DNA from 3 places in the Reyranella sp. genome. Region 3 is predicted to be linked to each of the others. Evidence: predicted binding sites of a transcription regulator. Region 3 holds the regulator's gene; each other region holds the start of a gene.
The links. The regulator LexA, encoded in region 3, represses DNA repair genes until DNA is damaged. The targets are predictions, from matches to a motif close to TGTTCNNNNTGTGTTCNG.
Positions count from the first base shown of each region.

Region 1: a site for LexA is predicted at 2,553-2,570, ahead of ACQY8M_RS18015 (ATP-dependent helicase). Genes of this name have one in related genera too.
Region 2: a site for LexA is predicted at 2,636-2,653, ahead of ACQY8M_RS33595 (ImuA family protein). Genes of this name have one in related genera too.

Region 1 covers NZ_OZ257242.1:3,674,129-3,680,037, forward strand. The annotation lists gene ACQY8M_RS18000 (alpha/beta fold hydrolase) at 1-895, opposite strand, end outside; gene ACQY8M_RS18005 (TetR/AcrR family transcriptional regulator) at 900-1,514, opposite strand; gene mddA (methanethiol S-methyltransferase) at 1,535-2,308, opposite strand; gene ACQY8M_RS18015 (ATP-dependent helicase) at 2,729-4,795, shown strand; gene ACQY8M_RS18020 (adenylate/guanylate cyclase domain-containing protein) at 4,863-5,909, shown strand, end outside.
Region 2 covers NZ_OZ257242.1:6,889,446-6,895,354, forward strand. The annotation lists gene ACQY8M_RS33575 (amino acid ABC transporter permease) at 1-460, shown strand, start outside; gene ACQY8M_RS33580 (amino acid ABC transporter ATP-binding protein) at 447-1,226, shown strand; gene ACQY8M_RS33585 (MBL fold metallo-hydrolase) at 1,236-2,075, opposite strand; gene ACQY8M_RS33590 (DUF433 domain-containing protein) at 2,329-2,589, opposite strand; gene ACQY8M_RS33595 (ImuA family protein) at 2,692-3,501, shown strand; gene ACQY8M_RS33600 (Y-family DNA polymerase) at 3,419-5,050, shown strand; gene ACQY8M_RS33605 (error-prone DNA polymerase) at 5,226-5,909, shown strand, end outside.
Region 3 covers NZ_OZ257242.1:5,052,002-5,057,910, forward strand. The annotation lists gene ACQY8M_RS24595 (ABC transporter substrate-binding protein) at 1-523, shown strand, start outside; gene ACQY8M_RS24600 (class II aldolase/adducin family protein) at 602-1,360, opposite strand; gene ACQY8M_RS24605 (Bug family tripartite tricarboxylate transporter substrate binding protein) at 1,371-2,342, opposite strand; gene lexA (transcriptional repressor LexA) at 2,451-3,194, opposite strand; gene ACQY8M_RS24615 (molybdopterin molybdotransferase MoeA) at 3,303-4,520, opposite strand; gene moaC (cyclic pyranopterin monophosphate synthase MoaC) at 4,645-5,127, opposite strand; gene trpC (indole-3-glycerol phosphate synthase TrpC) at 5,124-5,909, opposite strand, start outside.

The DNA.
Region 1 (5,909 bases), 1.4 Mb from region 3:
GGCTCGTCCTCCGGCCTGGCGCGGGGATCGCAAGGCGCCGATCAAGGAAGTCGTTGATCAGGGCGTTGCACCTGGCCGGGTAACGGCCGAGCGGATTGTGGCCGCCGCCTTCGATGGTGACGAGGTCGCCGCCGCTCAGCTCGGCCACCAGCTTGCCACGCGCATGCGGCTGGATCTGATCGTTGTCGCCGTGGATGGCGAGCAGCGGACACGAGATCTTGCGGTACATCGCTTCGCTCACGTCGAACGACGGTGCGATCGAACGTGCCTCGACGGTCTTCACCAGCACAGAACCGTTGGTCTCGTTGGCCCAGCCAATCCCGTCCTCGATCTGTTTGGTCGAATGCGGTTCGGAGAAAATGCTGCGGACGAAGTGCTCGGCAAAGTCGGGATAGTCTGCCAGCCAGTGCGCGCGATTGTACTTGTTCCAGCCCTCAAACTGCTGCTGCCGTGCCTGGAAATGCTGCGGCAACATGTAGGAATGTGCAGGCCCAATGAGCGCCGCCGTACCCGCGATGATGGCAGCCTTCACTCGGTCGGAGTGATGAGCCGCGAGCACGCAGGCGATCAGGCCTCCAAGGGACAGGCCAACCAGGATCGCCTGGCTTGTGCCGGTTGCGTCCATGACGGCGAGTGCGTCGGCGACGGAGTTCTCGAGCGAATAGGCCTCGATGCATTCGGGCCGGTCAGACATGCCGTTGCCACGCCCATCGTATGCGATGCAGCGGAAGCGCTCGCTGAAGTAGGGCAGCTGCGCCTTGTAAACCCTCGAATGAACGATGCTCCACGGTGGGATGAACAGCATGGCCTGTGGCCCCGAACCGAAGACGTCATAATGGAGCCGCACGCGGTCGCGCTCAACGAAGCCGGTCTGATCGGGCAGCTTCGCGCGCATCGCCTCACCTCCCGCGCGGCCGCGCCTCGAGCGCACGGATCAGGTCGCCGACCCGTCGCAGAGCCTGCCGCACGGGAGAGCCCTGCTTCTCGAAGCCCAGCAGATGGAGGCTCTCCGCGCCAATGAAGGCGTTGGCCACCAGTGCGCCGATCTCCTCCGCCGTGAAGGGGCCGAGGCCGCCGAGCTCCTTCTCGGCCTTGCGCGCCAGCCCCACGATCAGTTCGACCCAGCCCATGATGCCGGCGCGCACGATCTTGGCGACCGCCTTGTCTACCCAGCTCGCCGCGATCAGCTCCTGCAGGACGCGCACGTAGCCCGAGTCGATGTCGTCGTCGAGATAGCCGCAAGCGCGATCCCATTGCTCCGAGAGCGTGAGTACCGGATCGCCGAACAACGCGGTCTGGCGATCGAGCAGCTCGTTGTTGAGGTAGTCGAATAGCGCGAGCACGAGACCCTGCTTGGAGCCGAAGTGATAATGGATCTGGCTGAGCGGGACGCCGGCCGCCGCCGCGACGTCGCGCGTCGACAGGCCTGAGTAGCCCTTCTGGTGCAGCACCTTCTTGGCCGCCTCGAGCAGCGACGTGCCGGTCTCCATCTTCCTCGCCGCCGCCTGACGCATCACCACACCCCGCTGTCGTGTCAGAGCCGGTCGAGCTTGGCCGGCGTGCCCTCATCCGGCTGGACGCGTCGCCGCGGCAGCGGGATCAGCATCGAGACCTGCTCGCGATAGCGGCGGTAGCGGTCGCCAAAGGCGGCGATCAGGTCGCGCTCCTCGAGCTGGATGCCGATCAGGATATAGCCGGTGGTCGCCACTGCGAACAGCAGATGGCCCATCGTCATCGCCGGCGTCGCCCAGAATGCCAGCAGGAAGCCGAGATAGATCGGATGGCGCACCCGCTTGTAGAGGAAAGGCGTCCTGAACCCAGCCGGCGGCAGCGAGTTGCCGCGTAGCCGGCAGTAGACCTGGCGCAGGCCGAACAGCTCGAAGTGATTGATCATGAAGGTGCTGAGCAGTACCAGCGCCCAGCCGAGCCAGAAGATCGCCTGCAGCGCGAATGCACCGATCGGGTTGGTGACCGTCCACACCGGCCCGGGCATCGGCCGCCATTGCCAGTAGAGCAGCAGCAAGGCGAGGCTCGCGAACAGCACGAAGGTCGTGCGTTCCACAGGCTCGGGCACCCGGCGGGTCCACCAGCGCTTGAAGCCGGGTCGCGCCATGACGCTGTGCTGGACGGCGAACAGGCCGAGCAGGACCGTGTCGATCGCCAGCGCCAGCGTCAGCGGTCCAACTTCCCCGCTATCGATCGTCTTGGGTGCCGGCAGATTGCCGACGAAGGCGATGGCGTAGAGGAAAGTGCCGAGGAAAAGCCCGTAAACCGCGACGCCGTACAGGACTGAAGCGATACCGCCCATGTCATCCTCCGTGGCTATAGCGCATTGTCGGTCGATCGACCGAATATCTCGAGAATAATTCGGTCGATCGACCGAGTCAATGAGCGTCGAACTTGTTGACCCGCGCCTTCACGTTGAGCGTGTCGACGTGTTCATGGGGATCGTAGATGCTGCGCGGTCGTATTTGCCGCGACGCGAGTCACGCTTTTCGATCGGCTTTCCGACCGCTTTAACGGCGCCGAGCGCAAGAAAAAGCGACTCGACCTGTTCTGATTTTGTTCCTATACGGGGACTATGTGCAATCTTTCTCGCAATGTCGGCGCCGGATTGGCGCACGCTGCGCATTTCGGCGCGACGTACCGTCGGCTATGAGCGCTCGCACGAAACAAGATCGCCGAATACTTCTATTCGTTGCTGCCCTTTAAGCACCCGTTGCCGTCCATGACCGCAGCGTATCTCGACAAGCTCAATCGCGAACAGCGGCGAGCTGTGGAGCATGGCGTTCAAGACAATGAGTGCGTTCCAGCTCCCGCGCTTCTTGTCATCGCCGGCGCGGGATCGGGCAAGACCAACACGCTGGCCCATCGCGTTGCGCACCTCATCACCAATGGCGCAGACCCACGCCGTATCCTGTTGATGACCTTCTCCCGCCGGGCGGCGACGGAGATGGCGCGTCGCATCGAGCGGATCAGCCGGATTGTTCCTGGCGCGCATGTGGGCGCGATGGGAGATGCGCTCACCTGGGCCGGCACGTTCCATGGAATCGGGGCACGGATCCTGCGCGAATACGCCGAACAGATTGGGATTAGCCCTGCCTTCACGATCCACGACCGCGAAGATGCCGCTGACCTCATGAACCTCGTCCGGCATCAACTTGGCTTCTCCAAGACGGAGAGCCGGTTCCCGACCAAAAGCACGTGCCTTCAAATCTACTCGCGCGCCGTCAATGCGGAGCAACCGCTGGATGTCGTGCTCCGGGGTAACTTTCCCTGGTGCGCCGCGTGGCAGGAGCAGCTGCGGGCCTTGTTCAGGGCTTATGTCGAGGCCAAGCAGGCCCAAAACGTCCTAGACTACGATGACCTATTGCTCTTCTGGGCGCAGACGATGACTGACCCCCTCCTGGCCGGCGACATCGGCGCCAAGTTCGACCATGTGATGGTCGATGAGTATCAGGACACCAATCGCCTTCAGTCGTCGATCTTGCAGGCGCTCAAGCCCGACGGGAGAGGTCTCACTGTTGTCGGCGATGATGCTCAGGCCATCTACTCCTTCCGGGCCGCTACCGTTCGCAACATCCTCGATTTCCCGGCGAGCTTCAGTCCAGCCGCCGATATCGTCACGCTCGACCGGAATTATCGCTCGACACAGCCAATCCTGGCCGCAGCGAACGGGGTCATTGGTCTCGCCTCTGAGCGCTTCACCAAGAATCTCTGGACCGAACGTCAGTCAGCCGAGCGGCCGATGTTGGTGAGTGTCCGCGATGAGGGAGACCAGGCCCGCTATATCGTCGACCGCGTGCTGGAAAACCGCGAGAGCGGCACCGTCTTGAAAGAGCAATCGGTTCTGTTTCGAACGTCCAGCCATAGCGGCCATCTGGAAGTCGAGTTGACGCGCCGCAATGTTCCTTTCGTCAAGTTCGGTGGTCTCAAGTTCCTCGACAGCGCGCACGTCAAGGACCTGCTCGCCTTGCTGCGGTTCGCGCAGAACCCGCGGGACAAGGTCGCCGGCTTCCGTCTCATGCTCCTCATTCCGGGCGTCGGGCCACTATCTGCTCAGCACGCTCTCGATCAGATGGCCGAAGGGCCAGATCCACTCTTTGCCCTGGCTACCATTGCTGCCCCGCCGCGGACCGGCGGGGATTGGGCCAGCTTCGTCCAAGTCCTTCACCAGCTCACGGGCAGCAAGGCGGGCTGGCCGGCTGAAATTGAGCAAGCTCGACGCTGGTACGAACCACATCTCGATCGGATTCACGAAGACGCCGCTGCGCGTCTGGCTGACCTGCTGCAGCTCGAGCAGATCGCCGCCGGCTATACCTCGCGCGAGCATTTCCTCACCGAGCTGACCTTGGATCCGCCCGACGCCACGAGCGACCAGGCGGGCGTCCCGCTTCTCGACGAGGATTACCTATGCCTCTCGACTATCCATTCCGCCAAGGGTCAGGAGTGGAAGGCGGTCTTCGTGCTTAACGTGGTCGATGGTTGCATACCGTCCGACCTCGGCACCGGCACAACCGCCGATATCGAAGAGGAGCGGCGGTTGCTTTACGTCGCCATGACGCGGGCGAAGGACAATCTGTCACTCGTCATGCCGCAGCGCTTCTTCACTCACGGTCAGAACGCGCAGGGCGATCGTCACGTTTATGCATCGCGAACGCGTTTCCTCCCGAAAGCCCTGCTGCAGCACTTCGAGTGCGCAACGTGGCCACCACCAAGCACGCTGACGCGGCAGCAACTCGCTGCGAAACAAGTCCGCATTGATGTTGGGGCTCGTTTGCGCGATCAGTGGTGATTCGCACGTCGTCAGGTTGCAGACGGTCGGGTAGAATGCGAGGTGATCGGGTTTGGGAGCCGCCTTGATGCCACCGCCAGCCTCCGTCGAACGCCGCCTTGCGGCGATCCTTGCCCTGGATGTCGTCGGCTACAGTCGAATGATGGGCATCGACGAGGTAGGAACTTTGTCGGCCCTCAAGGCTCATCGCGCCGTGCTAGTCGATTCGGTTGTTGCCAGGCATCACGGGCGGCTTGTCAAAACGACCGGAGATGGATTGCTCCTGGAATTCGCCAGCGTCGTCGACGCAATCGCGTGCGCGGTTGCGATCCAGCGAGGCATGTTCTCCCGCAACCAGGATGTCGCGGAGGAGAAGCGAATCGTCTTCCGCATCGGCATCAACATCGGCGACATCATCATCGATGACGGCGATATCTTTGGCGACGGCGTTAATGTTGCGGCGCGCCTGGAAGGGCTTTGCGAGCCCGGAGGGGTCTGCATTTCGCGCGCCGCGAATGATCAGGTCCGCGACAAACTTTCGCTGTCGTTTGCCGATCTCGGCGAACATGCGGTCAAGAACATTGCGCGGACGATCGGTGTCTTCGGCCTGTCGGCGTCGGATATCGCGGCGCTGCCTGAGGAGAGGCCGGTCGAAGAAACGCAAAGAGCTGTTTCCGCGGCCGCCCGTCCGCGCAGGAGCAACGTGCTGGTTGGAGTGGGCATCGCCGGTCTTGCCGCCGTCGGGTTCGCGCTCTGGGCGTTTGGGCCGACCGTCCTCGAGATGATGTCGCCAAGCCCGTTCGATCAGCAGCTTCAGGCGGTTGTTGCCAAGACCGCTCCGGCGATTTCCGCCGACTCACGGAAGGAGATCGTGCTGGGTTTCGTCGCCATGAAGCCGAACCGTGCGGTGGCCCTTGCTCCCACGGCCGCAAGGCTCCGCTACACCGGCGACTGGCCCACCCGCGAGCTGGCCGCAGAGAAAGTGCTCGAGAAGTGCCAGCACCGTTTTGGCGAGCCCTGTGCCCTGTTGGCCGTCAACGACGCCGTCGTGACGCCCGGGCCCGGAGGTGTGTGGCCGGTGACGGACGCGCCGCGCGTCCGGTATTCGGGCACCTTCAGGATCGACCAGATTCCC
Region 2 (5,909 bases), 1.8 Mb from region 3:
GCTTCTGATCGTGCTGTTCCTGTCGTATTTCGGGCTCGGCATCATGGGCTACAAGCTGGTGCCGATCGTCGCCGCCGGCCTGTCTCTCACGCTCTACGCCGCGGCCTTCCTCGGCGAGATCTGGCGCGGCTGCATCGAGGCAGTGCCGCGCACCCAGTGGGAAGCATCGGACTGCCTCGGACTCAATCGCTTCCAGCAGTATGCCTACGTGATCCTGCCGCAGTCGGTGAAGCTCGCCATCCCGCCCACGGTGGGGTTCATGGTACAGATCGTGAAGAACACGTCGCTCGCCTCGGTGATCGGCTTCGTCGAGCTGGCGCGCGCGGGCCAGATCGTCAACAACTCGACCTTCGAGCCGTTCACGATCTTCACCGTTGTCGCCGCGATCTATTTCGCGATGTGCTACCCGCTGTCGCTCGCGGCACGCGCGCTCGAGAGGAAAGCCAATGCCGGCCGCTGAAGGGATACGCGAGGTGCCGAAGGAAGCGCCGGGAGAAGCGATCGTCCAGATCAAGGATGTCGTGAAGGAATTCGGCCCGCTGCGCGTGCTCGACGGCGTGAGCTTCGATATAGCCCGCGGGCAGGTCGTGGCCATCGTCGGCCGGAGCGGCTCGGGCAAAAGCACCCTGCTGCGCTGCATCGCCGGCCTGGAGACGACTCAGGGCGGCGCGATCACGGTGTGCGGCCATGCGGTCGGCCGTCCGGGCAGCGCCGCGCGCGCCCAGCTCCGACGCGACGTCGGCATGGTGTTCCAGAGCTACAATCTCTTTCCGCACCTCACCGTCGAGCGGAACATCACGCTCGCGCTCATCCTGGTAAAGAAGCAGTCGCGCGACGCCGCCCTCGCCAAGGCGGCCGAGGTGCTTGCGATGGTCGGGCTGACCGACAAGCGCACCGCCTATCCCGAGCAGCTCTCCGGCGGCCAGCAACAGAGGGTCGCGATCGCCCGCTCGCTGGCGCTGTCGCCACAGGTCATGCTGTTCGACGAGGTGACCTCCGCGCTCGATCCCGAGCTCACCTCCGAGGTGCTGGCGGTGATGGAGGATCTCGCGCGGCGCGGCATGACCATGATCACCGTCACGCACGAGATGGGCTTCGCACGCCGCGTCGCCGACCTCGTGGTCTTCATGCACAAGGGCAAGGTGTGGGAGAGCGGCCCGACCGCCGAGCTGTTCGCGAAGCCAAGGACCGCCGAATTCACCCAGTTCGTCTCGAGCGAGCTGTAGATCGGGGCGTCAGCCGCCGCCCTCGCCGGCGACGGCGATCACCGTCAGCTTCTCGGGCAGCTCCTCCTTCACGACCTCGATGCTGCGCTTGTCCGGCCACACGAAGTCGGCATCGAGCGGTGCCATCAGGCCCACGAAGCGGTCGAGCTGGTACTTGCCCCAGTAGTGCATCGGCAGCACGATCTTCGGGTCGATCGACTTGATGACATCGGCCATGAACGGCACGCCCATGGTGAAGGAGCCGTCGATCGGCACCATCAGCACATCGATACGGCCGATCTCCTCGAGATGCTCCCTGGTCAGGCGATGATGCAGGTGGCCGAGATGGGCGATGCAGAGGTCGCCGACCGAGTAGATGAAGATCGAGTTGCCGTTGATGCGCGCCGTGCTGCCGCCCCAGTCGCGCGCGTTGGTCGGCACGTTCCACACCCGCATGTCCTTGAGCCGGACATCGTGCTTGGCTTCGGTCTGGCCGGGCTCGGGCCAACCTTTCAGGACGAAGGTGATGCCGTCCTCCGGCTCGTCGGTGAAATGCGTGCTGTGCGCGTTGTTCATCGTGACGATGTCGGGGTGGCGGCCGAAGCCGTTGACGCCGTTGTAGTCGGTGATCGCCCGCACCCCTTCCGGCGTGTCGATCTGGTAGCTGGCATGGCCGACGAAGGTGATGACCGCGCGATTGGGCGAGGGCTCGCCGTTGCCTGAGGCGAGCTGCGCCCCGTCGAGCGAGGCGACGTGCGTGCCGGGCCCCAGCCGTTCGACCAGGTTCTTCGAGCAGCGCGCCAAGGCTGGGCCGGCCAGCAAGGCAACGGTGGCGGCGATCAGGGCGGCAGCGGAAAAGCGAAGCGACATCGGACGTTCCTCACGACCTGACGATTAGCTGACGCAGTACAGTCGCAAGCATCGTGCCGCTGCGCAATTCGTCGAACTGTTCCCGGATCTGATCCAAGCTTCACGTGGGGCATGTTTTCCAAACGTCAGGCAAAGGGCGCGGAAGTCAGCGTCCTTTGTCCAACCATGTAGTCATGGTCGCGGGCAAAGGTGGAAATCGTAGCGTCGTCCGACTGCCCCAGACCGAGGCTCAGATTTTCGTCGAAGAGCAGCTTCACGCAGGCTGGGGAGTCGAGCCGCGTTCCCGCTCACGCTCGGCTGCATAGGCGAGACACGCCAGAATGTCTTCGCGTTCCAAATAAGGGAAGTCGGCAAGGACCTCGTCAATGCTCATGTCGGCAGCCAGATATTCGAGCACATCGGCTACAGATATGCGCATGCCCCGCACACAAGGCTTTCCGCCGAGCTTGCCGGGTTCAACAGTGATGCGGGAACGCCAGTCGGACATTGCAGAAAGATAGGCTGAAAAAGTCACTCTAGCACCTCCTACCCCCTCGATTGACTCTCCTTATCCAAGGGAATAGAACAAACACAGAACATTTGTTATCCCCAACCCTGACACCGGATCGAGGGGGCGATGCCCGTCATTTCCCCGCATGCTTTTGCTTCCCCCGTCGCCAACGACCGCGGGAGTCCCGTCCCGCCCACCTTGCGCGAGCAGGTGCGCCGGCTGGAGCGCGCCCACAGCACCCAGCACGCCGGCCGCGCGGCTGCCCCGCTGGGCGTGCCGGAGATCGACCGGCTGCTGCCCGACGGCGGCCTGCTGACCGGCGCCTTGCATGAGATCGAAGCGGGTCCGTCGCCCTCCGGCCGCGTCGCCGCTCATGACGGCGCGGCGCTGGCCTTCGCCGCCTTCCTGATCGGCCGGCTGGGCCCCGGCACCCTGCTGTGGTGCCGCCAGCCCTCGGGTGCCGCCGACGCACCGCCCTATGCGCCGGCGCTGGCCGCCTGGGTCGATCCGGCCCGGCTGCTGATGGTCACGGCGCGGCGCGACGAGGATCTGTTCTGGGCGATGGAAGAAGGGCTGCGCACGCCCGGCATCGCCGCCGTCGTCGGGGAGACCCGCGCCGCCGACCCCACCGCCGGCCGCCGCCTGTCGCTCGCGGCGGAGAAGAACGGCGTGCCCGTGCTGCTGCTGCGCGCCCAGCCGGCACCGCCGCAAAGCGTTTGCGCGACACGCTGGCGGGTGGCCTCGATACCTTCGCCCGAGTTCGACCGTCCGCGATGGCGGGTCGAGCTGCGGCGCAACCGTTTCGGCAAGCCCTCGGTCGAAGAGATGCCATCCTGGCTCCTGGAGTGGAACGATGAAGCGCGTTGTCTCTCTGTGGTTCCCCAAGCTCTCGACCGATCGGCTGGCGCGCCTCAACGCGAAAGACTGGTCGGCTAGGGCTGCCGCCACCGTCGTCTGGCGCGACAGTTGCCCGCGGCTCGCGGCGGTCAACCCGCATGCCCGCGCCGCCGGCCTGCGCCCGTACATGCGGCTGGCCGATTCACGGACCCTCGTGCCCGACCTCGTCACCCTGCCGATCGAGCCGCTGGCCGACCGCCACCTGATCGAGACGCTTGCCAACTGGTGCGACCGCTATACGCCGTGGGTCGCGATCGATCCGCTGGGCGACGCCATGGCCGAGGAAAGTGCCGAGGCCTGCGCCACCGGCGGCTTCGGCGGCGACGCGGGCCTACTGCTCGACGTCACCGGCTGTGGCCATCTCTTCGGTTCCGGCGAGGCGGGCGAGCGCGCGCTGCTGGCCGATCTGGTCCAGCGCCTGAGCCGGCACGACTTCGCCTGCCGCGCCGCGATGGCCGACACGGCGGGTGCGGCCTGGGCGCTGGCCCGCTTCGCCGAGACGCAGGCCGCCCTGTTCTGTCCGGTCAACGGCCAGCGCGATGCACTCGCCGCGCTGCCGGTCGACGGATTGCGACTCGACAAGCCGATCCTCGAGACCTTCCTGAAGCTCGGCCTGCGCCGCATCGGCGATCTCTACCCGCTGCCGCGCGCGCCGCTGTCGCGCCGCTTCGGCGACCAGCCGCTCACCCGCCTCGACCAGGCGCTCGGCAAGGTCGACGAGGCGATCGAGCCGCGCCGGCCGCCACCCGCCTTCCGCACGCGGCTTTCCTTCGCCGAGCCGATCGGCCGGCCCGAGGACATCGCCGCCGTGACCAGCCGCTTGCTCGCCGCGCTCTGCCAGCAGTTCGAGCAGGCGAGCGTCGGCGCCCGCAAGCTCGAGATCGCGCTCTACAGGGTCGACGGCTCGGTCGACCGTACCGCCATCGGCACCAGCCGGCCCAACCGCGACAACCCGAAGCTGATGAAGCTGTTCGAGCAGAAGCTCGGCGAGCTCGATCCCGGCTTCGGCGTCGAGCTGATGATCCTGTCGGCACCCGAGGTCGAGACCTGGACCGGCGCGCAGGACATGCTGCCCGAGACGGCGCCGATCACGGCCAATCCGCTGGGCGAGGATGGCACGATCGATCTCGCCGATCGGCTGGCGCTGCGCCTGGGCGCGGGCAACGTCGTGCGCCTGCTGCCGCGCGACAGCCACATCCCCGAACGCGTGCAGACCACGGCGCCGATCTCCGCCCCCGCGGCACCGGCCGGCGCCTGGGCACGCGTCGCCTCGATGAAGGGGATTCGCCCGACGCGGCTGCTGCAGCGGCCCGAGCTGGTCGAAGCCATGGCCGAGGTGCCCGACGAGCCGCCGCGCCGCTTCGTCTGGCGCCGCCACTCCCATCGCCTCGTGCGCATCGAAGGCCCCGAACGCATCGCCGACGAATGGTGGCGGCCGCGCCCCGGCGGCAAGATCATGCCGCCCAACATCATCCCGCCGGTGCGCGACTATTACCGCGTCGAGGACGACGACGGCGGCCGCTTCTGGTTGTTCCGCGACGGCCCGCTGAACGGCGCCCATTGGTACCTGCACGGCTTTTGTGCGTGATTTTGGAATTGTGGGAGCAACGACCATGGGGACCGTCACCATCCGCAACCTGCGTTAGTACCTATGAAACATAGATCCCTCGCTGCGCTCGGGATGACAACAATGGTGTCATCCCGAGCGCAACGAGGGATTCTTTAGCAAGTCAGCAAGGGCGAGACTCCAAAAAATAGAACCCATGCCGTACGCCGAGCTTCAGGTCACGACCAACTACAGCTTCCTGCGCGGCGGCTCGCATCCGGGCGAGCTGGTCTGGCGTGCGATCGAGCTCGGCCATGACGCGATCGGCATCGCCGACCGCAACACCCTGGCCGGTGTGGTGCGGGCCTATTCGGCGATCCGGGATTATTACGACGAGCATCCCGCCCCGGAAGAGCAATGGATCAAGCTTCTCGTCGGCGCGCGGCTGGAGACGCGGGACGGTTATTCCCTGCTCGCCTATCCGATCGATGTCGAAGGCTACAAGCGCCTGTCGCGCCTGCTGACCGCCGGCAATCGCCGTGCGGTGAAGGGAGAATGCGATCTCACCTTCGACGATCTGGTGGAGTACTCGGAAGGCCTGATCGCCATCGTCCTGCCGCCGCGCGACATCGACAATCCGGCGTTCCACGACCGGCTGCGCAAGCTCGCCCGCCTGTACGGCGACCGCTGCTACCTCGCCGGCACCATGCTGTTCCGCGGCGACGATGCGCGGCGCCTTGCCGCTCTCGACGCTCTCGCCACCCGGATGAAGATGGGCTTCGTCGCCACCAACGACGTGCACTATCACATCCCCGATCGCCGCGCGTTGCAGGACGTCGTCACCGCGATTCGCCTCGGCTGCACTGTCGAGGAGCTGGGCTTCCACCGCTTCGCCTCGGCC
Region 3 (5,909 bases):
CAAGAGCAATCCGGCCAAGGTCCGGATCCTGATCTCGGCCTCGGGCTCGGGCCAGATGCAGCCGCTGGCGATGAACGAGTACATCCAGCAGAACCTCGCCGATGTCGGCATCAAGGTCGATTTCGACGTCGTCGAGTGGAACACGATGATCAACCTATGGCGCGCCGGTGCGAAGTCGGACCTCGCAAAGGGTGCCAATGGGATCAACTTCTCCTATTTCATCCAGGATCCGTTCACCGCCTTCGTGCGTCACATCGATTCCAAGCTCGTGGCGCCGAACGGCACCAACTGGGGCTACTACCAGGAACCGGCGATGGACGCGCTGATCGAGCAGGCGCGCACCACCTTCGACGCGGCCGAGCAGGACAAGGTGCTGCAGAAGATCCACGAGAAGATCGTCGACGAGGCGCTCTTCCTGTTCGTGACGCACGACGTCGCGCCGCGTGCCATGTCGACCAAGGTGAACGGCTTCATCCAGGCCCAGAACTGGTTCCAGGACTTCTCGCCGATCACGATGAAGTAGGAAACTGTCATCCCGAGCGCAGCGAGGGATCCTTACCCGCTCCAGAAGGATCCCTCGCTGTGCTCGGGATGACAGACCTTATCCCTTCGCCTTGATTACCTTCGGATACATCACCGAATCGCCGTGAGTGGCCATGTAAGCCATCTCCTCGTCGGTGACGGTTTCCGGCGTCCTGCCGTTGGCCGCGCACAGCATCTCGACGATGATGTTGCGCTTGATCTCGCTCACCAGCACGCAGGTGCGGTGATAGGCCTCCGACACGGTGCGGCCGAGCACCGTGAAGCCGTGGCGCTTCATGATGATGCAGTTGGTGTCCTGGATGAACTCCTTGATCGGTCCGACATCCTCTTCGACGTTGATGCTGGCCGGCAGGTAGTGTGCGGGCTTCTGCATCAGGTAGCCGTAGGTCAGGCTGTACGAGTTGATCTTTTCATAGCCCGCCGCCATGAAGGCGATCATCTCGTCGTGGTGGAGATGGATCACCGCGTTGACGTCCGGCCGCAGGCGCAGGATCTCGCGGTTCATCTGGTGGCCGACGGTGGTCGCGCGTTCGCCGGCCAGGATCCGGCCATAGGGGATGTCGGTGATGACGAGGTCGTCAGCCTCGACTTCCTCGAGGCTGATGCCCTGGGGCTTTGCGTAGCACACGCCGTCGGAATGGTTGGGATGGGCGACGCGGATCACCATGCCGCCGACGCTGCTGTTGACCAGGCCGCGGTTGGCGATCCGGTGAGCGTAGGTGACGTAGTCCTTCACAACCTTCGGATCGAACGAGACGCTCGGGTCGGGCGTCAGCTCGTTGACGCGAAAGGCGAGGGCGGGGCTGCCATCCATCATGATCGGGCTCCTATTCGGGCTTGATGCCGAGGCGATCGGCGAGGTCGCGCCACTGCTTCGTCTCGCGCGCCATGGTCGCGCCGAAATCGGCCGGCGTCGACACCACCGGCTCGACATCGATCGCGCGCAGCCTGCCGCGGCCGGGATCGGCGAGCAGCGCCTGTGCCAGGATCTTCTGGACGCGCTCGGCGATCTCTGGCGGCAGGCCGGGCGGCGCCACGATGCAGTACCAGAACACGTCCTGGAAATTCCTCACGCCGAGGCTGTCGAAGGTCGGCACGTTCGGCACCGCAGCCGACGGTCGTGTGACCGCGAAACCGGTCAGGCGGTTCTCACGCACCAGCCCGGCCGAGCCCGAGGGATTGTCGAGCATCACCGCGACGGTGCCGTTCATCAGGTCGGGATAGACCGCGGCCGCGCCCTTGTACGGCGCATCGATCATCTTGAGGCCGGCGATCTGCTCGAACTGGCGCGTCAACAGATAGCCCAGCGTCGAGGGGCCGAGCGAGGCGCAGGCGACCTTGCCGGGCTGTGCCCTGGTGTTGGCGATGAAGGTCGGGAGGTCCTTGGCGCCGGCGGCCGGTCCCCCGATCAGAATGTAGGATGTCGTGCCGATCATCGTGACCGCTGTGAAGGACTTCACCGGATCGTAGGGCAGGTCCTTGCGGAACACCGGCGCGGCGGCATGGCTGCTCGAGGTCGCGATACCGAACGTGTAGCCGTCGGGTGCGGCTTTGGCGACGATGTCGCTACCGATCGTCCCGCCGGCACCCGGCTTGTTCTCGATGACGATGGGCTGCCCAAGTGCCTCCGAGAGGTACTGCATGGCAATCCGTCCCGTGGCGTCGGTGCCCCCTCCGGGCGGCAAGGCGACGATGCAGCGGATCGGTCGGCTTGGCCAGGTGTCGGCGCGCGCGATGGCCGGAGCGGCGAGGGCGGCAGCCGCGCCCGTCAAAAGGAGACGACGCGTATATTCGGTCATGGACACGTTTGAACACGTGTCTCGCGGAGGCGCAACGGGTGCGCTGGGAGCGCGGCTCTCCAGAGCCGCTCATGATCATGGCGGCTCTGGAGAGCCGCGCTCCCAGCATTAATGATAACGGCGATAGAGGCCCGCGAGGCGACCCTGGATCTTGACCCGGTCGGGTCCGAAGATGCGGGTTTCGTAGGCGGCATTGGCTGGCTCGAGCGCGATCGAGGCGCCCTTCTTGCGCAGGCGCTTGAGCGTCGCCTCGCTGTCGTCGATCAAGGCGACGACGATCTCGCCCGACTCGGCCGAGTCGGCGCTGCGGATGATGGCGATGTCGCCGTTCTGGATGCCGGCCTCGACCATCGAATCGCCTTGCACCTCGAGGCAATAGTGCGCGCCCGAACCGAGCAGCGAGACCGGCACGTCGACGGTGGTGGAATTGTCGCGCAGCGCCTCGATCGGCGTGCCGGCGGCGATCCGGCCGTAGAGCGGCAGGCTGAGCGCCTGCGCCTCATTGGCCGCCAGAATGGCGCCGGCCAGCGGCATCCGCTCGCCGCGCACGATCTGCGGCACGAACCCTTCGCGTGGCTCGGCCATGCCGCGGCGCGAGTCGAGCAGCGGCGTGACGTTGGACGCCGGCATGGCAGCCGCCTCCGGCAGCTTCAACACCTGCAGCGCGCGCGCACGATGCGGCAGGCGGCGCAGGAAGCCGCGCTCCTCCAGCCCGGTGATCAGGCGGTGGATGCCGGACTTCGACTTGAGCCGCAGCGCCTCCTTCATCTCGTCGAACGACGGCGAAACGCCGCCCTCGTTGAGGCGCTTGTTGATGAACAGGAGCAATTCGTTTTGTTTGCGGGTTAGCACCGTCTTCTCCCCGGAACGCTTACCAGATTTCGGAACAAATCCCGAAACCCGACACATGTTCTAGTTTAGTTCTGGGGATTGGTCAACTTTTCCCAGGAACACTGGGGATCAATAGCCACCGGGGAGAACAGAAAGATCCACAATCCGCACGGTGTCACCGGCCTTCTTGGCCGGATCGTGCGGTGGTCGGATGAGCAGGGCGTTGCACCATGCCAGGACCGACAGCATCGAGCTGTCCTGCACCTTGTGGGGCTCGACGGTCAGGCTGCCGTCGGGCTGACGTGTCGCCAGGGAGCGGACGTAGTCCTGCCGTTGGTCGTTGGCCTTGACGTCGACCGCGAGGCGCGCCGGGACGGTCGCCGGCAAGTCACCGGCCTGGCCCATCATCCGCTCCATCGCGGGTTTCAGGAACAGCAGCGAACAGACCATGGTCGAGACCGGGTTGCCCGGCAGGCCGAGCACGCGGGCGCGGTCCCTGGCGGCGAACATCAGCGGTTTGCCGGGGCGCATCGCGATCTTCCAGAAATCCATCGCGAAGCCCTGCGCCATCAGCGCGTCCTGCACCAGATCGTGATCGCCGACCGAGGCGCCGCCGAGTGTGATCAGGATGTCGTGCTGCGTGCCGGCGGCGATGCGGTCCTGGATCAGTGCCGCGTCGTCGCGTGCGATGTCGAACAGGGTCGGGTCGCCGCCCCAGCCTTTCACCAGGGCCGCCACGGCGATGCCGGAGGAGGAGACGATCTGGTTGCGGCCGACCGGCTCGCCCGGCATCACCAGCTCGTCGCCAGTCGAGAGGATCGCCACCCGCGGCTTCCTGTGCACCGTGAGCCACGGCAGGTTCATCGCCGCGGCGAGGCCCACGTCGCGCGTGGTGAGCGTGCGGCCGGCCGCCAGTGGCGACTCCCCGGCACTGAAGTCGAGGCCGGCCTTGCGGACGTGCCGGCCGGGGATCGGCGCTTCGAGAATGGTGATCCTGTCGCCGTTGGCCTGGGTGTCTTCCTGGATGACGATCGAATCCGCCCCCATCGGCAGCGGGCCGCCGGTGAAGATGCGGACGGTTTCGCCGGGCTTCAGCGCGTGATCGTACGACCCGCCGGCGGCCGCTTCACCGACCAGGGTGAGCGTCGTCGGCGCGGCCGGCACGTCCTCGCCGCGCACGGCGTAGCCGTCCATCGCCGAGAGAGCGGCGGGCGGCTGGGTGAGGCGGGCCGTCGGCGCGACCGCCAGCACGCGGCCGGCCGCGTCGGCGATCGACACCATCTCGGCGGGCAGGGGGGAGGAGAAGGCCGCGATCACGCGGGCATGGGCTTCCTTGACGCTCAGCATGGCGCACCTACGCTTATCAAAGCAAAATTGTCATCCCGAGCGGAGCGAGGGATCTTTAAAGCCAAGAGCAAAGATCCCTCGCTCCGCTCGGGATGACACTGGGCTTGTACGGGCGAGTGGAGCGTCATGAGCGGGCGTCGAATGTCCCCGACTTGCCGCCCGACTTGTGCAGCAGTTTCACCTCGGCGATCACCATGCCGCGGTCGACCGCCTTGCACATGTCGTAGACGGTCAGCGCGGCGACCGAGGCGGCGGTAAGGGCTTCCATCTCGACGCCGGTACGGCCCTTCAGCTTGCAGGTCGCCTCGATGTCGACGGCGTTGCGCGCCTCGTCGAGCGCCAGCGTGACGCTGACCGAGGAGAGGGCCAGCGGATGGCACAGCGGGATCAGGTCGGGGGTCTTCTTGGCGGCCATGATGCCGGCAAGCTGCGCCACCGTCAGCACATCGCCCTTGGCGGCCTTCTTGTCGCGGATCAGCCTCAGGGTCGCCGGCTGCATGAGCACCGTGGCTTGCGCCACCGCGACGCGCTCGGTGATGTCCTTGGCGCCGACATCGACCATGTGGGCATTGCCCAGATCGTCGAAATGGGTGAGTTCGCTGCTCATGCCGCCTTGACCAGAATCTCGCGCACGGCCGCCTCGACGTCCGGTTTGCGCATGAAGCTCTCGCCGATCAGGAAGGCCGAGGCGCCGACCTTGGCCATGCGCGCAAGGTCTGCCGGCGAGCCCAATCCACTCTCGGCTACAAGGACGCGGTCCTTCGGCACCTTGGGCGCGAGCTGTTCGGTGGTCGCAAGATCGACCGCCAGGGTCTTGAGGTTGCGATTATTGACACCGATAAGATCGCTGTCGACCTGCAGTGCGCGTTCGAGCTCGTCGGCATCGTGCACCTCGACCAGCACGTCCATGTCGTAAAGATGCGCGAGCCGCGCCAGTTCGGCGGCCAGCTGGTCGTCGAGGCAGGCCATGATCAGCAGGATGCAGTCGGCGCCCAACGCCCGCGCCTCGACCACCTGGTAGGGATCGATCATGAAGTCCTTGCGCAGTGCCGGCAGTTTTACCGCGGCCCGGGCCTGGGTCAGGAATTCATCCTTGCCCTGAAAATAGGGCTCGTCGGTCAGGATCGAGAGGCAGGTCGCGCCGCCGCGCTCGTAGGCGCGGGCCAGCGACGGCGGATCGAAATCCGGCCGGATCAGGCCCTTGCTCGGCGAGGCCTTCTTGATCTCGGCGATCAGCCCGTAGCGTCCGGCCGCGATCGAGGCCTTCAGAGCCTTGGCAAACCCGCGTGGCGGCTCCGCGGCTTTCGCCATCGTCTCGCACCCGGTCTGGGACCGCCGCTCCTTGCACGCGGCGACATGGCGGCGCTTGTCGTCGACGATCCTGGTGAG